Regions from separate parts of the Anaerobacillus sp. 1_MG-2023 genome, predicted to be linked through region 1. Evidence: riboswitches for the same ligand, from Rfam matches in the RefSeq annotation. Region 1 holds a riboswitch; each other region holds the start of a gene.
The links. A riboswitch is a leader RNA that binds a small molecule or an ion and turns the genes downstream of it on or off. The one in region 1 is predicted to bind S-adenosylmethionine.

Region 1 (5,276 bases):
ACGATTGCTTTCGTTTCGAATCGATCAGGAGAAAATCAAATATGGCTTATCTCAACTGATGGTGGCGAAGCGCGACAACTATCTGATTTAAAAAGTGGTGTTTCCGCTCCTGTTTGGAAACCCGATGGTTCTTCGCTACTTGTTTTAAGTAAGGATACAAAAGAGAAAGAAGAAGGACGTAAGCCTCTCGTTGTGACTGACTTACAGTATAAAGCAGACGGGAGTGGTTTTCTTGACAATAACTTTTTGCAAGTTGTCTTGATCGAGGTAACCTCAGGTGAAAAGAGAATAGAATGGCTTACAGATGCACCATTTAATCATTCTAGCCCTAACTGGTCACCGGATGGACAATCCATTGTATATGTGAGAGATCGATGTGAAGAACAGGGGTCCTACATGCGAGCCGACATCTTTATTCAGGGTCTGAATGAAGGATCAGAGCCTGAGCAGTTAAATCGTGAAGGTGGGAGTTTTAGCACACCGAATTGGTCACTAGATGGGAAGAAGCTTTCATTCATTGGCCATAATTTTGAGCATGAAGGAGCTACGTTAAATAAAATCTGGACTGTTGATATAGCGAAAAAAGAGTTTACTTGTTTAACAGAGGATGTGGATTTAGAGTGTTCGGATGTATTGATTTCAGATATGCACTGGGGAGGCGCTTCTCCTGGTGCGATGTGGAGCCAAAATGGAGATGGACTCTATTTTCTTGCTAGTAAAGAAGGAAACACTGGTGTTTATTTTGTCGGAGAAGATTGCACGGTTCGACAAATAACGGGTGGTGACAGGCACCATTACGCATTTCACTACTTGCCAGGCGCGAAAGAAGCGGCTATTGCGATTAGTGATCCACTTAACATTGGCGATATTTATACGCTTACGTTTCATGGAGATCGAGTAAATGAACAGTGTTTGTCTCAATCAAATGCTGATGTTCTCGAAAGCTTGGATCTCTCCAAACCAGAAATGTTTACATACGCTGGGAAAGACGGTTTGGAGATTCAGGGCTGGCTCATGAAGCCAAAGGATTTTAAGGAAGATCAGGGACATCCCCTTATTCTTGAAATTCACGGTGGACCGCATATGATGTATGGTAATTCATTTATGCACGAATTTCAGCTTCTTGCAGCAAAAGGATATGTTGTCCTTTATACGAATCCACGTGGTAGTCAGGGTTATGGACAAGAGTTTGTAAATGGCTGCCGAGGAGATTATGGTGGGGGTGATTATGAGGATTTGATGGCGGGTGTTGATGTCGCGTTGGACAAGTATTCCTTTATTGATGAAGCTCAACTTTTCGTGACGGGAGGCAGCTACGGTGGCTTTATGACGAACTGGATTGTTGGGAAAACCGATCGATTTAAAGCAGCGGTTACCCAGCGCTCCATTTCGAATTGGCAAAGTTTCTATGGTGTTAGTGACATCGGATACTTTTTCACAAAGTGGGAAGTTGGAAGTGATTTAGATGAAAACCCTGCTAAGCTATGGCATCATTCACCGCTTAAGTATGTGGACCAAATCGAAACCCCACTTTTAATTCTTCATAGCGAAAATGATTATAGGTGCCCTATTGAGCAAGGAGAGCAGTTATATGTGGCTTTAAAGCATCGTGGGAAGGAAACGATGTTTGTAAGATTCCCAGATTCTGATCATAATTTATCAAGAAGCGGTCATCCAGAACTACGAGTGGAACGACTTAAGCATCTAGGAAACTGGTTCGACAATTACCTAGAAGGAAGGCAATAAGAAATCTTTCGACAAATATCGGGCGGTGACAGGCACTTTTTGAGATCTTCCCTTGACGCCCTTCGAGAAAGATACTATACTATTGAAAATAGTTAAATAATATTGAAAACTCTTATCAAGAGTGGCAGAGGGACTGGCCCTGTGACGCCCAGCAACCATCTCAGTTCGTGAGAAAGGTGCTAATTCCAGCAAACGAGCAATCGTTTGAAAGATGAGAGAGAGTTCAGCACTGCTGATAATGATGAAATGATACTACTCTCTCTGTACTTTACAGAGGGAGTTTTTTTATTGGGAGGGGATTTTAGCAGGTCGAAGTACTTTTTCGCTTTTATGTTTTAGTGCTAAAACGCTTTACATTACTATATGAATTTTAAAGGAGATTGAGAAATGAAGAAATCATTGTATCTATTTGGTGCACTTATTTTAGTCTTTTTGGCAGGTTGTTCAGGGAATGAGGCTTCTGGGGGTTCAGAAGATGACCCACTGAAGGTAGGGGTAACGGCTGGTCCGCATGAAGATGTGATGAATAAGGTGAAGGAACTCGCAGCGGAAGACGGATTTGAGATTGAAGTGATTGCGTTTAATGATTATGTGATGCCAAATACAGCCCTTGATGAAGGAGAATTGGATGCGAACGTATTTCAGCACGAACCTTATTTGAATGATTATGTAAAAGAAAGAGGACTCGATCTTTCCAAGGTAGCAACTACGATTACTTTTCCAATGGGAATTTATTCTGACAAATATAAGAGTCTTGATGAATTGCAAGAAGGCGACAAAGTTGGCTTACCTAACCATTCAACAGGCGAACCGAGAGCGCTAATGTTGTTTGAGCAAGCTGGCATTATTGAGTTGAAAGATGGCGTTGGTGTTAAAGCAACGATCAAAGACATTGAGAAGAATCCTTACAATCTCGAGTTTGTTCCATTAGAAGCTTCACAAATTCCAAGACAGCTCGGTGAGCTTGCGATTGCAGCAATTAATACGAACTTTGCAATGGAAAGTGGACGCGTACCGAAAGAAGATTCGCTTGAAATGGAACCAGAAGATTCCCCATGGGTGAACGTGATTGCAACACAAACAGAGAACAAAGATGATGAACGTATTCAAAAGCTAGTGAACTACTATCAATCAGATGAAGTGAAGCAATTTATCCAGGACGAATTTAACGGTTCTGTAGTTGCATCCTGGTAATTCGAAAGAGGAGTGAGCACGATGATTCGATTAGAAAATATAACGAAAACGTATAAAAGCGGTGAGAGGATTACGAAGGCGGTTGATGATGTTTCCATAGAAGTTGAGAAAGGAAGCATCTATGGCGTCATCGGTTATAGTGGTGCAGGAAAGAGCACGCTTGTCCGAATGGTGAATCTTCTGGAGCGACCGACAGATGGAAAGGTATTTATCAATGACATTGAGCTCACTTCTTTGTCTACTGGAAAGCTTCAAAAAACAAGACAGCGTATTGGGATGATTTTTCAGTCTTTTAATTTGTTGAAAACAGGCACCGTGTATCAAAACATTGCCATCCCGCTGAAGCTTACGGGCCTTCGTAAAAAAGAGATTGAAGCGCGAGTTGATAAATATTTAGGTATCGTTGGGTTATCAGATAAGCGGGATGCTTATCCTTCCCAGCTATCAGGTGGTCAGAAGCAGCGTGTGGCGATTGCCCGTGCGCTTGCTCATGAACCTGAAGTGCTTTTATGCGATGAGGCAACGAGTGCCCTTGACCCAGATACGACAGAATCAATCCTATCTTTATTGGAACAAATCAATCGTGATTTTGGAATCACGATTTTACTCATTACGCATGAAATGCATGTTGTCCAGAAAATATGTCATGAAGTGGCTGTGATGGAGAACGGGAAGGTGATTGAACAGGGGCGAGTGATCGATATCTTTAGTAAGCCTACTACAACGACGGCCAAACGATTTGTTCAGTCGTTATTTCAGGATGAGCTTCCAGAGTCGCTTGTGTCGCGATTGAAAGAGCGTGGTCAGATCGTGAATCTATCATTTATTGGGGAGAAATCAGGTAGTCCCGCTCTTGCGCTTGTTAGTAAGAAGTTCGACGTGTACCCGTCCATTTTAGCAGGGAACATTACACAACTGAAGGATCAGCCTTTTGGTAGGCTAGTCGTTCATTTAGATGGGGAAGCGGAAGAGACGGCTCGGGCCGTTGCCTTTTTAGAGGAAAGTGGTGTCGTAGTAGAAGGCTATGTTCAGGAGGTGGAAGCTCATGTCAGCTAAGGTATCGGAGTTTATTGATCTTTGGGGTGCAGACATTTGGAACGCGATTATTGAAACATTTCAAATGGTTGGGATCTCACTACTGATTTCAGTGTTGATTGGCCTCCCGCTTGGTGTGCTACTTGTTTTAACTAGACCTGAAAAAGCATTAGAAAATAAAGTTCTTTTCCGTATATTAAATGCGGCTATAAACGTGATCAGGTCGATTCCATTTATCATTTTACTGTTTTTCATCTTACCTTTTACAAAAATGATTGCAGGTACAACTATTGGAGTAAAAGGTGTGATTGTGCCGCTCGTTGTCTTTACGGCGCCGTATATCGCAAGGTTGATGGAGTCTGCTCTTCTTGAGGTCGATCGTGGAGTAGTAGAAGCCTATGAAGCAATGGGGGTAAAAACGAGACACATTATCTGGCATGTTCTTGTAAGGGAGTCTCGTTCATCGATCGTTCTTGGATTAACGATTGCGACAATTGGACTGATTGGGGCAACGGCAATGGCTGGGCTCGTTGGAGCAGGTGGACTTGGTGATCTCGCTTATCGATACGGTCATTTGCGATATGAAGTCGATGTGATGTACGTTACGGTATTTCTCCTTATTGTCCTTGTTCAGGGACTCCAATCGTTCGGGAATGTTCTCTCCGCTCGTTTGAAGAAGGATTAAGTTAAAGGAGGTTGACTGGTGATGACAGTATCTGCTGAGCCTTTTCCTGTTCAGTTTGAGCGGCTTGAAGAAGTTGCGAAACAAAAGATGGCTAAGGAAGTTTTTGATTATGCACAAAGTGGAGCAGGAGCAGAGGAAACGCTTCGGACAAATCGCAAGGCGTTTGAGAAGTGGAAAATCGTTCCTCGTTTTTTAAGCGACGTATCTACCCTTTCGACGAAAGTACTTTTGAATGGATGCGAATACGATGCCCCAATTATGTTAGCGCCAATCGGAATGCAGGGCATTGTTCACGAAGAGGGGGAACTTGCTACAGCTCGAGCCGCTGCAAAGGAAAATCTCCCTTTTCTTTCAAGTACGGTTTCGTCTTATTCAATGGAAGAGATTGCTTCGGAAAGTAATGGACCGAGATGGTTTCAATTGTATTATCCGAATGATCCAGCGCTCGCTAAAAGTCTTGTCGAGCGAGCGGAGAAGGCAGGGTATTCTGCGATTGTGATTACTATTGATACGGTAATGCTTGGCTATCGTGAGAGGGATCGAGAAAATCGGTATTCTCCATTTCTGCTCGGTAAGGGCATCGCAAATTATGAAGCTGATCCAGTGTTCTGTGAAC
Region 2 (5,276 bases), on a different contig from region 1:
AAGATGAACAGAAGTGGTATGACCGTATCATACGTTTGGAAGTAGCTCCACTTCTTAGAGAATATTGGTTCGATGAGGAGGAGAAAGTGAATGAGCTCCTTGGCCGAATCAAGTAAAATCCCAATAAAGAACTTGTACTACATGCTCTGCTATTCTTGGGACCATTTGAGTGAAATAGGGGAGACAAATGTTGCTGGAGAAGATGATAAAGATTTACCTAACCTTCTTACTAGAATACTGATTGGTAAGTTACGCTCCCTTATTAAAAGAGGTTTTTATAGAGAATATGTAGAGCTTGAAGAGGAAGCATCGACTTTAAGAGGAAAAGTACTATTCAGCGAATCAATCGCAACAACTTCGTTCAAGCGCGGTAAGATGCATATTCTTTATGAAGAAATGAGCCATGATATTCTTCATAATCAATTGATTAAAGCAACACTTCTGCAATTAGTGAAGTTGAAAGAGTTGGACGATGATTTACGCAAAAAAGTTAGCAAATTAACGAGTTATTTTCATGAAGTGACGCCTATTAAGCTGAATCGTGATCTTTTTAAGAATATTAAGCTACATCGAAGCAATCGGCATTATCGATTTGTTCTTAATATTTGTCAATTTCTTATGGATTCAAGCCTATTAAATGAAGAGGGTCAAACAAGTCAATTTGCAGATTTCTATCGTGATCCAAGGGAAATGTCGATGCTATTTGAGAATTTCGTTAGGAACTTTTATCGAAATGAATTACCCTTTTATCAAGTTAGTCGTGAAACAATCTATTGGCAGGCTGAAGGAAATAATGATAAGTATCTTCCACGAATGCAAACGGATATTACATTGAAAAATAATGAGATAAAAATCATAATTGATACGAAATACTATCAGCATACGCTGACTTCTAATTATGGTTCTCAAAAAGTTCATAGCGGTAATCTTTATCAGCTTTATGCTTATTTAAATAATCAGCAAAGTTCGCTTCCAACTATGGGTATGCTTTTATATCCAGAGGTGAATCATACCTTGGATTTGAATTATCAAATTCAGGGTCACCGAGTTCAGGTTTGTACGGTCGATTTGAATATGGAGTGGAGGAAGATTCACGAGCGATTGCTGGAAATAATTAATAGATTTTAAATCTAATATATCGTGACAACTTATCTACTTGCGTGTATGGATTTTTTTTAGATATCTTCGAACGTCTTTTTTGACACTTATTACATTATTAAGTAAACTAATACCAACTAAATAAGGTTATCACGAGTGAACGAGAGTACGGGCTCTTTGACTTCACAGCAACCTGCCAGGCGGTAAGGTGCTCCAACCTGCAAAGCATGGCTTTGAATGATAACGCACGGATAGCGGAGGCTCTTTGTTGCATTCATTTGCGATGAAGGGCCTTTTTTGTTCATTTGTTGAATACCTTGTTTATAAGGATAAGGGGGATGAGTTTGTGAACGTAAATCGATTTGCACGAAGCGTCATGGCGAAAAGTTATGATGGTGAAAGTTTTTTATTACACGTGGCAGAAGTCATGGAACGTCAACTGAAGGAGTGGAATGAAGCGTATGAAGTGATCGTGATGAAGATGATCGACTACGAGGTCACTGTTAAAAAGGAAAACCGCTCTTATGAACTGTTGCTTACGGAGGTTGCATTGCTTTCGCTACAACAGAAATCCCCTTATGCGCTGGATCGATATTTGTGGCTGGAATTAGAGAAGCAGGGGCTTCAAATTGTGAGAGGAAATGGGGATTATATTGAGAGTGTGATGTGAGCCAATGTTGATGGAAGAGGATTTTGCTAATTCATTTTGATGATTCGAAATCGTGGATGTTTGGGGATTAGACTTGGATGCTTTTAAGAATAAGCGGTAAAATTATTTTTGAAATGAATAGTGTATTTTTTCTGAATGCTTTTGAAGTTATTTAATGTGGTAAAATTAAACTATTAAAGTAATGGATAATAAAAGTGTTAGAAGAAATTATGGTTCCATTTTTACTCTTTCTTTTGATTTTTTTAACATTACGAAATTTCCCTATTATAGGAGCGTTCTAATATGAAAACGAAAATGAACTATTTCATCTTATTTTTAACGATCATTTTTATAGTTGGTTGTACCAATTTAGAAAAGGCATCCAATAAAGATGCAGAAACAAATACACAAGAAGTAAGTACAGTTGAAACAAATGAAAATAGTGAAAAAGAAGAATCGAACACTACGGTTGTTGATGAGCCAGTAGAAGAGGAAACACCAGACCCAACAGAAGATGAACAGTTCTCAGGATACGAACTTATTGAAGTTGATGGTGGAGATTTGTCTGGACATCGAGAACCTAACGTCGTCGTTGATATTGGGTACGGTGACCGTGAATATTGGGCATTTACGAATGAATACGGACAACTCGTACGTGTCGTTGCTGACGAAATCATTCTACAAGATGATGGTAACGAACCTGTATTATCGTCTGGCAGGTACTATTCTGATGAGGCAAAGGTTCCGGGCGTCGAAAGTGACGTGTTAGACGAAGGACATATTATTGCTGATTCTCTCGGAGGGGTATCGAATGCTTATAACATTACCCCACAAGAGAGTACACTTAACCGACATGGTGATCAAGCTTATATGGAAGACGCGATCCGTAGCGCAGGTGAAGCTACGGATTTCGAAGCCATTATCACCTATTCGGATACGGAAAAGCAGATACCTTCAAGTTATCAGTACACGTATACTTTGAACGGAAATGAGATCGTTGATACATTTGATAATGTGAACCCTGATGAAGTCAACGCATCACTCGGATTAACTGAGAGCGAGCCTGACGATTCAACGCCTTCAGACACAGAGGGTGATATTTCTAGTATTGATACAAATGGTAATGGACAAGTGACGATTAAAGAAGCAGAGGCAGCAGGTTATAGTATGCCGATCATGAGTGATCATTGGTTATATCCTTATATGCGTGATAATGATAACGACGGTATGGTTGGTGAATAAGAGTCTAATCGCTTCGCCGGGACGGTTCTTATGATGCGATATTTCGAAAAAAGGTAGAGGAGCATTAATTATTAGTATAATTGATGCTCCTTTTATTTTAGAGATGGGATCGATAGAACCGTCCCGATGATTTCAGGCTTGGTTGTATTTGAAGATGGGGCTTTTTCGTTTGATTTAGTAGTGGAACAGGAAGAGAATGAGGTTCTTTATAAATGGATGAAAGAGATATGGGAATATCGATTGCATGAGCATTTTAAGAGGAATGCGAAATAATAGAATAGGTGATGGAAAATGGGGAAACGTTTGAAAGTTATTAACGATTATTCGGAAGTTGGGAAATTAAAGCGTGCAGATTTGTTTGGAATTATATTTGTTGCAATTCTTCCTTTTTTTTTATTATTTGGTAATACTTATATCTTCTTTGGCGTGTCATTTATTGGATTATTCATCAATTGGATTATACAAAAAAGAGAAAAAAAACTTTATGAAAAAGATAAACCCTATTTATACTCACAATATATTGTAGCTACATTTACTGTTTACTTTTTAATATTAATATCATCATTTTTTTTAGTATTTAAATTGCAACTACTAGTAAATATTATGCTTGTTTTAACACTATATATATATTTGTTTTTAGTAGTTGCTTTAATTTACTATTTTTTTAATTGTTTATATGTTTTGGAGTTAAAGCGAGTTTTTCCATTCGAAGGCTCTAATAAAAGCGACTATTCTCCATCTATGCGAGAATTGTCTAGGTATATAGACTTGGATACTCAAAAGAAATACTTTACTATTGTATTAATTGAAATAAGTGTTTATATTGTATTATCTGCATTTGCTCTCGGTTTGTTTTTAAAAAATCTTCATGTTCTAAATTTTGAACCTTTACCTTTTATCGGTAGTTGGGTTGAAAATCAAACCTATTTAACAACATTTAATTTGGTTAGTCTATTTTCTGTAACTTTTGCAATTTATACTATTACATTTCCTTGGAAAAATCGAGTAAAGTTTAAAGCAACAGAAGCTAAAAAGGAGAAGGACTCAAGTTATTTTTAAATTAGCTCCATTTGTTATTGATAGTCTTGAAGTGTAAGCTAACTGCAAAAATACATAGAGGAGTGAAACCAATGGATTTAACCCCTTCCGACCTAAAAACAAAAGACATCTACAAACTACTAACCGGCTCCGTTGTTCCAAGGCCGATTGCCTGGGTATCAACAGTGTCTGAAGACGGCGTTCATAACTTAGCACCATTCAGTTTCTTTACTGTTGCTTCCATCCGGCCTACCATTCTCGCGATCTCTATCGGACCAGGGACGGGGGAGCGTCAGGGTACGGAGAAGGATACGCTCGCAAATATCCGGACTCAAAAAGAGTTTGTCATCAATGTGGTGTCGAGCTCTCTTGGAAACGAAATGCAAAAAAGTGCAGAGAACGTACCTGCGGAAGTCGATGAATTTGAGCATGCTGGGTTAACACCGATCGATAGTAAGACGGTGCAACCGAAGCGGGTGAAAGAAGCGGCGATTCATATGGAATGCAAGCTCCATCAAATTATTCCGCTTGGATCTAATGCCCTTGTTCTTGGGGAAATGACGCACTATCATATTCAAGATGATACGTATTTAGGTGACTATAAAGTCGATCTCGAAAAGCTTTCACCCCTTGGCAGGCTTGCGGGGAACTATAGTGAGAGTAAGGAGTTTTTTACGTTACCGAGGTGAGGTAAACAAAGGTGCTTTCATCACATGCTTTCTAATTTGCATCACTCTGGGAGTCCTTGATTAGATTATGGAATTCGGAGCGGTATGAATCATGTGAGTGGAGAACGGAATGAATAGATACAGTTGTGAAAAGCATACGAGATTCGCAGAAATAGTCCTTTTCTCTCATGAGAAAAGGACTATTTTCGTTGAATGCGTCGAAAGACATAGAAAAGGAGGGGGAAGAGAGGGTATTCTAGGTTTAGAAATTAATGGAAGATATGAGAGCGATCATTTCCTGCTCGACAATACAGCGGCTATACCTAACTAGACGTACACATAGACTTCATTTGTGGTGAAACGAGGTTTGGTCGAAAAGGAGGTTGCGGTGCTAAACGAACTAGAAGAATTTAAACGTTATTTAGAGCGTACGAAGTATCGGGCAGAAGCCGAGGCGTTGGAAGCGTATCTAGGAAAGGTAAGGGAAGCTAGATTTGATATCGATGATAGTAAACGAGTCTTTGATCACCATCATTCGGCTTACTCGTCGAATTGGGTTGGAGAGGCACGTGAAGCTTATG
Region 3 (5,276 bases), on a different contig from region 1:
CGCGACTGATAAGTAATGCTCGCCAATGATCGGTGCGTTGCTTTGGCCATTCTGCTGGTACGAACAAAACTTGGGCACCTTCAACTGCATGAAGGCGAAGCCACTCAGGAAAGCGAATATCATAACAAATGAACCCAGCGCATGGGAGTTCTTCAAGTGTAAAATGACTTTTTTCATTTCCAGAAACGAGGAACTTCTCTTCATTCATCAAACGAAACAGGTGCGCTTTGCTATACTCATGAACGAGCTGCCCATCTCGATTGAACACAAGCATGGTGTTCGTTACTTCGCCGTTATGATGCTTAGCGATGGAGCCCCCGACAATATTTACGTCGTTCTTTTTGGCGAGGCGAGATAGAAAAGCAATCGACTTTTCTGCATCAGTATCTCCAATTTCATCAAGGCGAGATAAATCATAACCTGTGGACCACAATTCTGGTAAAACGATGATATCTGGTTTGTCACTCACCGCCTTAGAAACAAGCTCTTCAACTTTAGAGAAATTCTTTTCTGGATTGCCGAAAGCAATATCAAATTGCAACAGGGCAAGGTTTTTCATTGAGTTGTCCTCCTTACATGTTTAGAAGTTGACCTTTACATGGTTGTGTATCCAAGATAACATAACTTATTAGAATTTCTCGAAAATTTTAACAGGATGTGATTCCATTTGAAACAATTTCAAACTTCAGATGCACTTAAACGTTTACCAGAACAATTCTTTGCGAAGCTTGCTGGAAAAGTGAACCGTTATGTAGAGGCGGGATATGACATTATTAACCTTGGACAAGGAAACCCTGATCAGCCGACGCCTGCTCATATTATCGAGTCTTTGCAGCAGGCAGCTGAAAACCCTGCATACCACAAGTATCCGCCATTTAGGGGACAGCCCTTTCTGAAACAAGCCGCGGCTGATTTCTATAAGCGAGAGTTTGGTGTTGAGCTTGATCCAGAGAAGGAGGTGGCCGTCCTATTTGGTGGAAAAGCGGGCCTTGTAGAAGTGAGTCAATGTTTGTTAAATAAAAGTGATGTGGCACTTGTTCCGGATCCCGGATACCCTGATTACTGGTCTGGAGTAGCAATGGCTGAAGCGGATATGCAAATGATGCCGTTACTTGAAGAAAATGATTTTCTGCCAGATTATAGCGCGATTCCTGAGGGTGCTCTTGCAAAAGCGAAGCTCATGTTCTTAAATTATCCAAACAATCCTACCGCTGCTGTAGCAACGAAAAGTTTTTTTGATGAAACGGTTAGGTTTGCGGATGTCAATGACATCTGTGTCGTTCATGATTTTGCTTATGGAGCAATCGGATTCGATGGAGAGCGTCCTCAAAGCTTTTTAGAAACAGAAGGTGCTAAAGATGTGGGGATTGAGATTTATACTCTTTCCAAAACGTATAATATGGCAGGATGGCGTGTTGGGTTCGCTGTCGGAAACCCATCTGTAGTGGAAAGCATCAACCTGCTTCAGGATCATTTCTACGTTAGTTTGTTTAGTGCAGTGCAAGAAGCAGCTGCAGAAGCTTTACTAGGTTCACAGAAATGTGTTGAGGATCTTCGCCAAACGTATGAATCTAGACGGAATGTTTTGATACAGGGACTTCATGATATTGGCTGGGATGTAACCTCTCCCGCGGGATCATTTTTTGCCTGGTTAAAAGTACCTGAATCATTTACTTCAGAGGGGTTTGCGGACTACTTGCTTGAAAATGTTCAAATTGTTGTTGCACCTGGGAACGGCTTTGGAGAGTATGGGGAAGGCTATGTGAGAGTAGGCTTATTAACTTCCGAAGAAAAACTCAGGGAGGCAGTTGAACGGATTAAATCCCTTCATCTCTTTTGATTCAGAAAAGTAAAAAAATAGATTGACAGGATTTACTACGTCTGGCATAATTCGAATCAATTACTTAAACGAATAGTTGCATACTCTTATCCAGAGAGGTGGAGGGACGAGCCCTTTGAAGCCCGGCAACCGATTTTCAAGGTTACTTGAAGACACGGTGCTAATTCTCGCAGCAAAAGCTGGAAGATAAGAGGAAGAGCATGGTGATAAAGACCTCTTCCTCGTGAAGGGGTCTTTTTTGTATGATCAAAGATTGAGAACTAGCGCGATGGAAAGGAATGAGCATGATGAGTCGTCTTGTGGCAACTTACCTTGTTAAGAATGATCAACAATTATCTAAGCGTGCTGAAGCGATTGCCCTTGGATTAACGATTGGGACTTGGACCAATCTACCGTTATTAGAAAAAGAGCAGTTAAAGAAGCATAAGGGTGAAGTCGTTCACGTAGAGGAAAAAGGGGAACTGGGCATCATCGCGATTGCTTACCCGACCATCAATTTCAGTGCGGATCTACCTGCGATTTTAACAACAGTCATTGGTAAGCTTTCACTTGATGGTGAAATTAAGCTGATTGATTTAGAGTTCTCTGAAGGATTACTAAATCAGTTCCCAGGTCCAGCATATGGAATAGACGGCATTCGGAATCTTACAGAAGTATACGATCGACCGCTCGTTATGAGTATTTTCAAAGGAGTTATTGGAAAACCGTTAGGCGAATTGCAAGAACAAATGAAACAGCAGGCGCTTGGTCGAGTCGATTTTGTGAAGGATGATGAAATTCTTTTTGAAAATGAGTTAACCCCTCTTGAAAAGCGAGTACCCGCCTTACGAGAAGTTCTTGATGAAACGGCTGAATTGACAGGAAAACGAACGCGTTACGCTGTGAATTTAACAGGAAGAACGGCAAACCTCAGTGATCGAGCAAAGCTTGCTGTGGAATTAGGAGCAGATGCGCTTCTGTTTAATGTTTTTACATATGGACTAGATGCATTGCAATCACTTGCAGAGGACCCGGATATTCCGGTTCCAATCATGGCACATCCCGCTTTCGCAGGTGCAATGGCAGCCTCAAGCACAAATGGGGTAAGTTACTCCCTATTACTTGGAAAGTTGCTTCGAACTGCTGGGGCAGATTTTTCCCTTTTCCCTTCGCCTTACGGGAGTGTAGCGCTTGATCGAGGAGAGGCGCTCGCAACAGCAGAATCCTTAACGAGAAAAAGTCAGCTTAATAGGACTTTTCCAGTTCCTTCAGCGGGCATTCACCCTGGACTAGTATCGTACCTTATAAAAGATTTCGGTATAGACAGTGTGATTAATGCGGGAGGCGGGGTGCACGGGCATCCCGGTGGAGCAGCTGCAGGCGGAAAAGCTTTCCGAGATGCCATTCAAGCTGTTTTAACAGAGCAACCTCTTGAACAGGCCTCTCAAAATAGTGAGGAACTTCATCAGGCTCTTACAAAGTGGGGAAGCGGGGAGGTAGTGCGATGAAGCAGCCGATTATTTTTTGCGATTTTGATGGCACCATTACGAAAAGTGATAATATCGTTTCTCTGATGAAACGATTTGCTCCAAAAGAGTGGGAGCAAATAAAAGATGATGTTCTCGCCCAAAATATTTCCATTCGTGAAGGAGTCGGAAGGATGTTTCACTTGATTCCTTCCAAATTGAAAAGGGAATTACTCGATTATTTAGTAGCTACAACTGAAATCAGACATGGTTTTAGCGAATTCGTAGACTATACGAGGCGAGAAGGGATCGAGCTTTATATCGTCAGTGGAGGGATCGATTTCTTTGTTTACCCCCTTCTTATCCCATTTGGTATTCCAGAAGAAAACATCTTCTGTAATGGTAGTGATTTTACTACTGATACCATCTCAATAACTTGGCCGTATGCCTGTGAAGACGATTGTACGAAAGATTGCGGTTGTTGCAAGCCAGGTATATTAAATCGTTTTGATAAAAAGACTAACCGAAAAATTGTGATTGGAGATTCTATTACCGATTTAGAAGCTTCAAAGCAAGCAGATTTTGTGTTTGCTAGAGACTATTTAGCAGAGAAGTGTCAGGAACTTGGCATTCCAGCCACTTTGTTTGAAACGTTTGATGATATCGTCGAAAAGTTAGCTGAAGAAAGGGGGGAGAATCATGTGCCAAGTAGAGAATCGATGGAACGAACTTGCTGATATTAAAGATGAATTAGCAGCAAGAGATTGGTTCCGTGGAACAAGTGGAAATCTTTCAATTAAAGTAAGTGATTCGCCGCTTCAATTTTTAGTAACGGCTAGTGGAAAGGATAAAAGGAAACGAACAAAAGAAGATTTCATTCTAGTCGATAGACAAGGGCAGCCAATTGAAGAGACTCTATTGAAACCATCTGCAGAGACCATTATTCATCAGGCGATCTATTCCAAGACAGATGCAGGCTGTTGCTTGCACGTGCATACGGTTGAAAACAATGTTATATCTGAACTTTTTGCCGGAGAAGGAGAAGTAACGTTTCAAGGACTGGAGTTAGTTAAAGCTTTTGGTTTATGGGGACAGAATGACAAAGTGAGAGTACCAATTATCGAGAATTCAGCTGATCTTTCTCTACTAGCTCAAGATGTGGTGCACGTGCTTAAGAGTGATACGAAAGCCATTTTGATGCGAAACCATGGGATTACGGTATGGGGACGTAATGGTTTTGAAGCAAAGAAGTACCTGGAAGCATTTGAATTCCTTTTTGAATATCATCTTAAGTTACGAAGTTTTCAAGCAATTGTAAGTTGATCAGTATTCAACAAAATTTCATTAGCTTAACAAAAAGAGGAGGAAGCATTAATGGCAGTAATTAAAATACGAAATACAAATGAAGTTATTGATGGTCAAGATCGAGTAGGGGCATTCCTTCAGAATGAAGGAGTGTTATATGAACACTGGGATGTTGAGAAGTTACCGACGTCTCTTAAGGGAAATTGTCATGTTACAGAGGGACAGAAAAATGAAATTCTGAGTGTATTTGATGATGACATTCGTTCTCTAGCTCAGCGAAATGGATATGGAAGCTGGGATGTGGTGGCACTATCTGAACAAACGCCTGATCTCGATAAGATTCTGAAAAAATTTGAACAGGTTCATGTGCATACTGAGGACGAAGTAAGAGCGATAACGGCGGGACATGGGATTTTTATCATTAAAGGTAGCGTGGGGTATTTTGACGTTGAGCTCGATCCGGGTGACGTGATTTCTGTACCGGTTGATACACCACACTTCTTTACATTAATGGATGATCGGCAAGTTGTAGCCGTACGCCTTTTCATCGATCCATCAGGCTGGGTAGCCCATCCATATGAAGAAAAAGAAAGTGTGAAGTGAAAAAGGGCCGTGAGCAATCACGGACCTCATTTTGATGTTTCTTCAATACCTTTAGCTACAATATCCAATTAATTCATTCAGGT

Region 2: another riboswitch for S-adenosylmethionine. It lies ahead of Q4550_RS01245 (hypothetical protein); the one in region 1 lies ahead of Q4550_RS15655 (MetQ/NlpA family ABC transporter substrate-binding protein).
Region 3: another riboswitch for S-adenosylmethionine. It lies ahead of Q4550_RS11700 (2,3-diketo-5-methylthiopentyl-1-phosphate enolase); the one in region 1 lies ahead of Q4550_RS15655 (MetQ/NlpA family ABC transporter substrate-binding protein).

Annotation. Positions count from the first base shown of each region.
Region 1 is NZ_JAUORD010000009.1:161,468-166,743, reverse strand. It holds gene Q4550_RS15660 (S9 family peptidase) at 1-1,746, shown strand, start outside; SAM riboswitch class I at 1,856-1,964, shown strand; gene Q4550_RS15655 (MetQ/NlpA family ABC transporter substrate-binding protein) at 2,134-2,940, shown strand; gene Q4550_RS15650 (methionine ABC transporter ATP-binding protein) at 2,962-3,996, shown strand; gene Q4550_RS15645 (methionine ABC transporter permease) at 3,986-4,660, shown strand; gene Q4550_RS15640 (alpha-hydroxy-acid oxidizing protein) at 4,682-5,276, shown strand, end outside.
Region 2 is NZ_JAUORD010000001.1:226,176-231,451, reverse strand. It holds gene Q4550_RS01255 (AAA family ATPase) at 1-116, shown strand, start outside; gene mcrC (5-methylcytosine-specific restriction endonuclease system specificity protein McrC) at 91-1,128, shown strand; SAM riboswitch class I at 1,243-1,345, shown strand; gene Q4550_RS01245 (hypothetical protein) at 1,445-1,768, shown strand; gene Q4550_RS01240 (DNA/RNA non-specific endonuclease) at 2,051-2,989, shown strand; gene Q4550_RS01235 (hypothetical protein) at 3,281-4,048, shown strand; gene Q4550_RS01230 (flavin reductase family protein) at 4,120-4,716, shown strand; gene Q4550_RS01225 (hypothetical protein) at 5,084-5,276, shown strand, end outside.
Region 3 is NZ_JAUORD010000006.1:7,624-12,899, reverse strand. It holds gene Q4550_RS11710 (carbon-nitrogen family hydrolase) at 1-559, opposite strand, end outside; gene Q4550_RS11705 (pyridoxal phosphate-dependent aminotransferase) at 668-1,840, shown strand; SAM riboswitch class I at 1,924-2,033, shown strand; gene Q4550_RS11700 (2,3-diketo-5-methylthiopentyl-1-phosphate enolase) at 2,128-3,327, shown strand; gene Q4550_RS11695 (2-hydroxy-3-keto-5-methylthiopentenyl-1-phosphate phosphatase) at 3,324-4,022, shown strand; gene Q4550_RS11690 (methylthioribulose 1-phosphate dehydratase) at 3,985-4,608, shown strand; gene Q4550_RS11685 (acireductone dioxygenase) at 4,660-5,193, shown strand; gene Q4550_RS11680 (GNAT family N-acetyltransferase) at 5,245-5,276, opposite strand, start outside.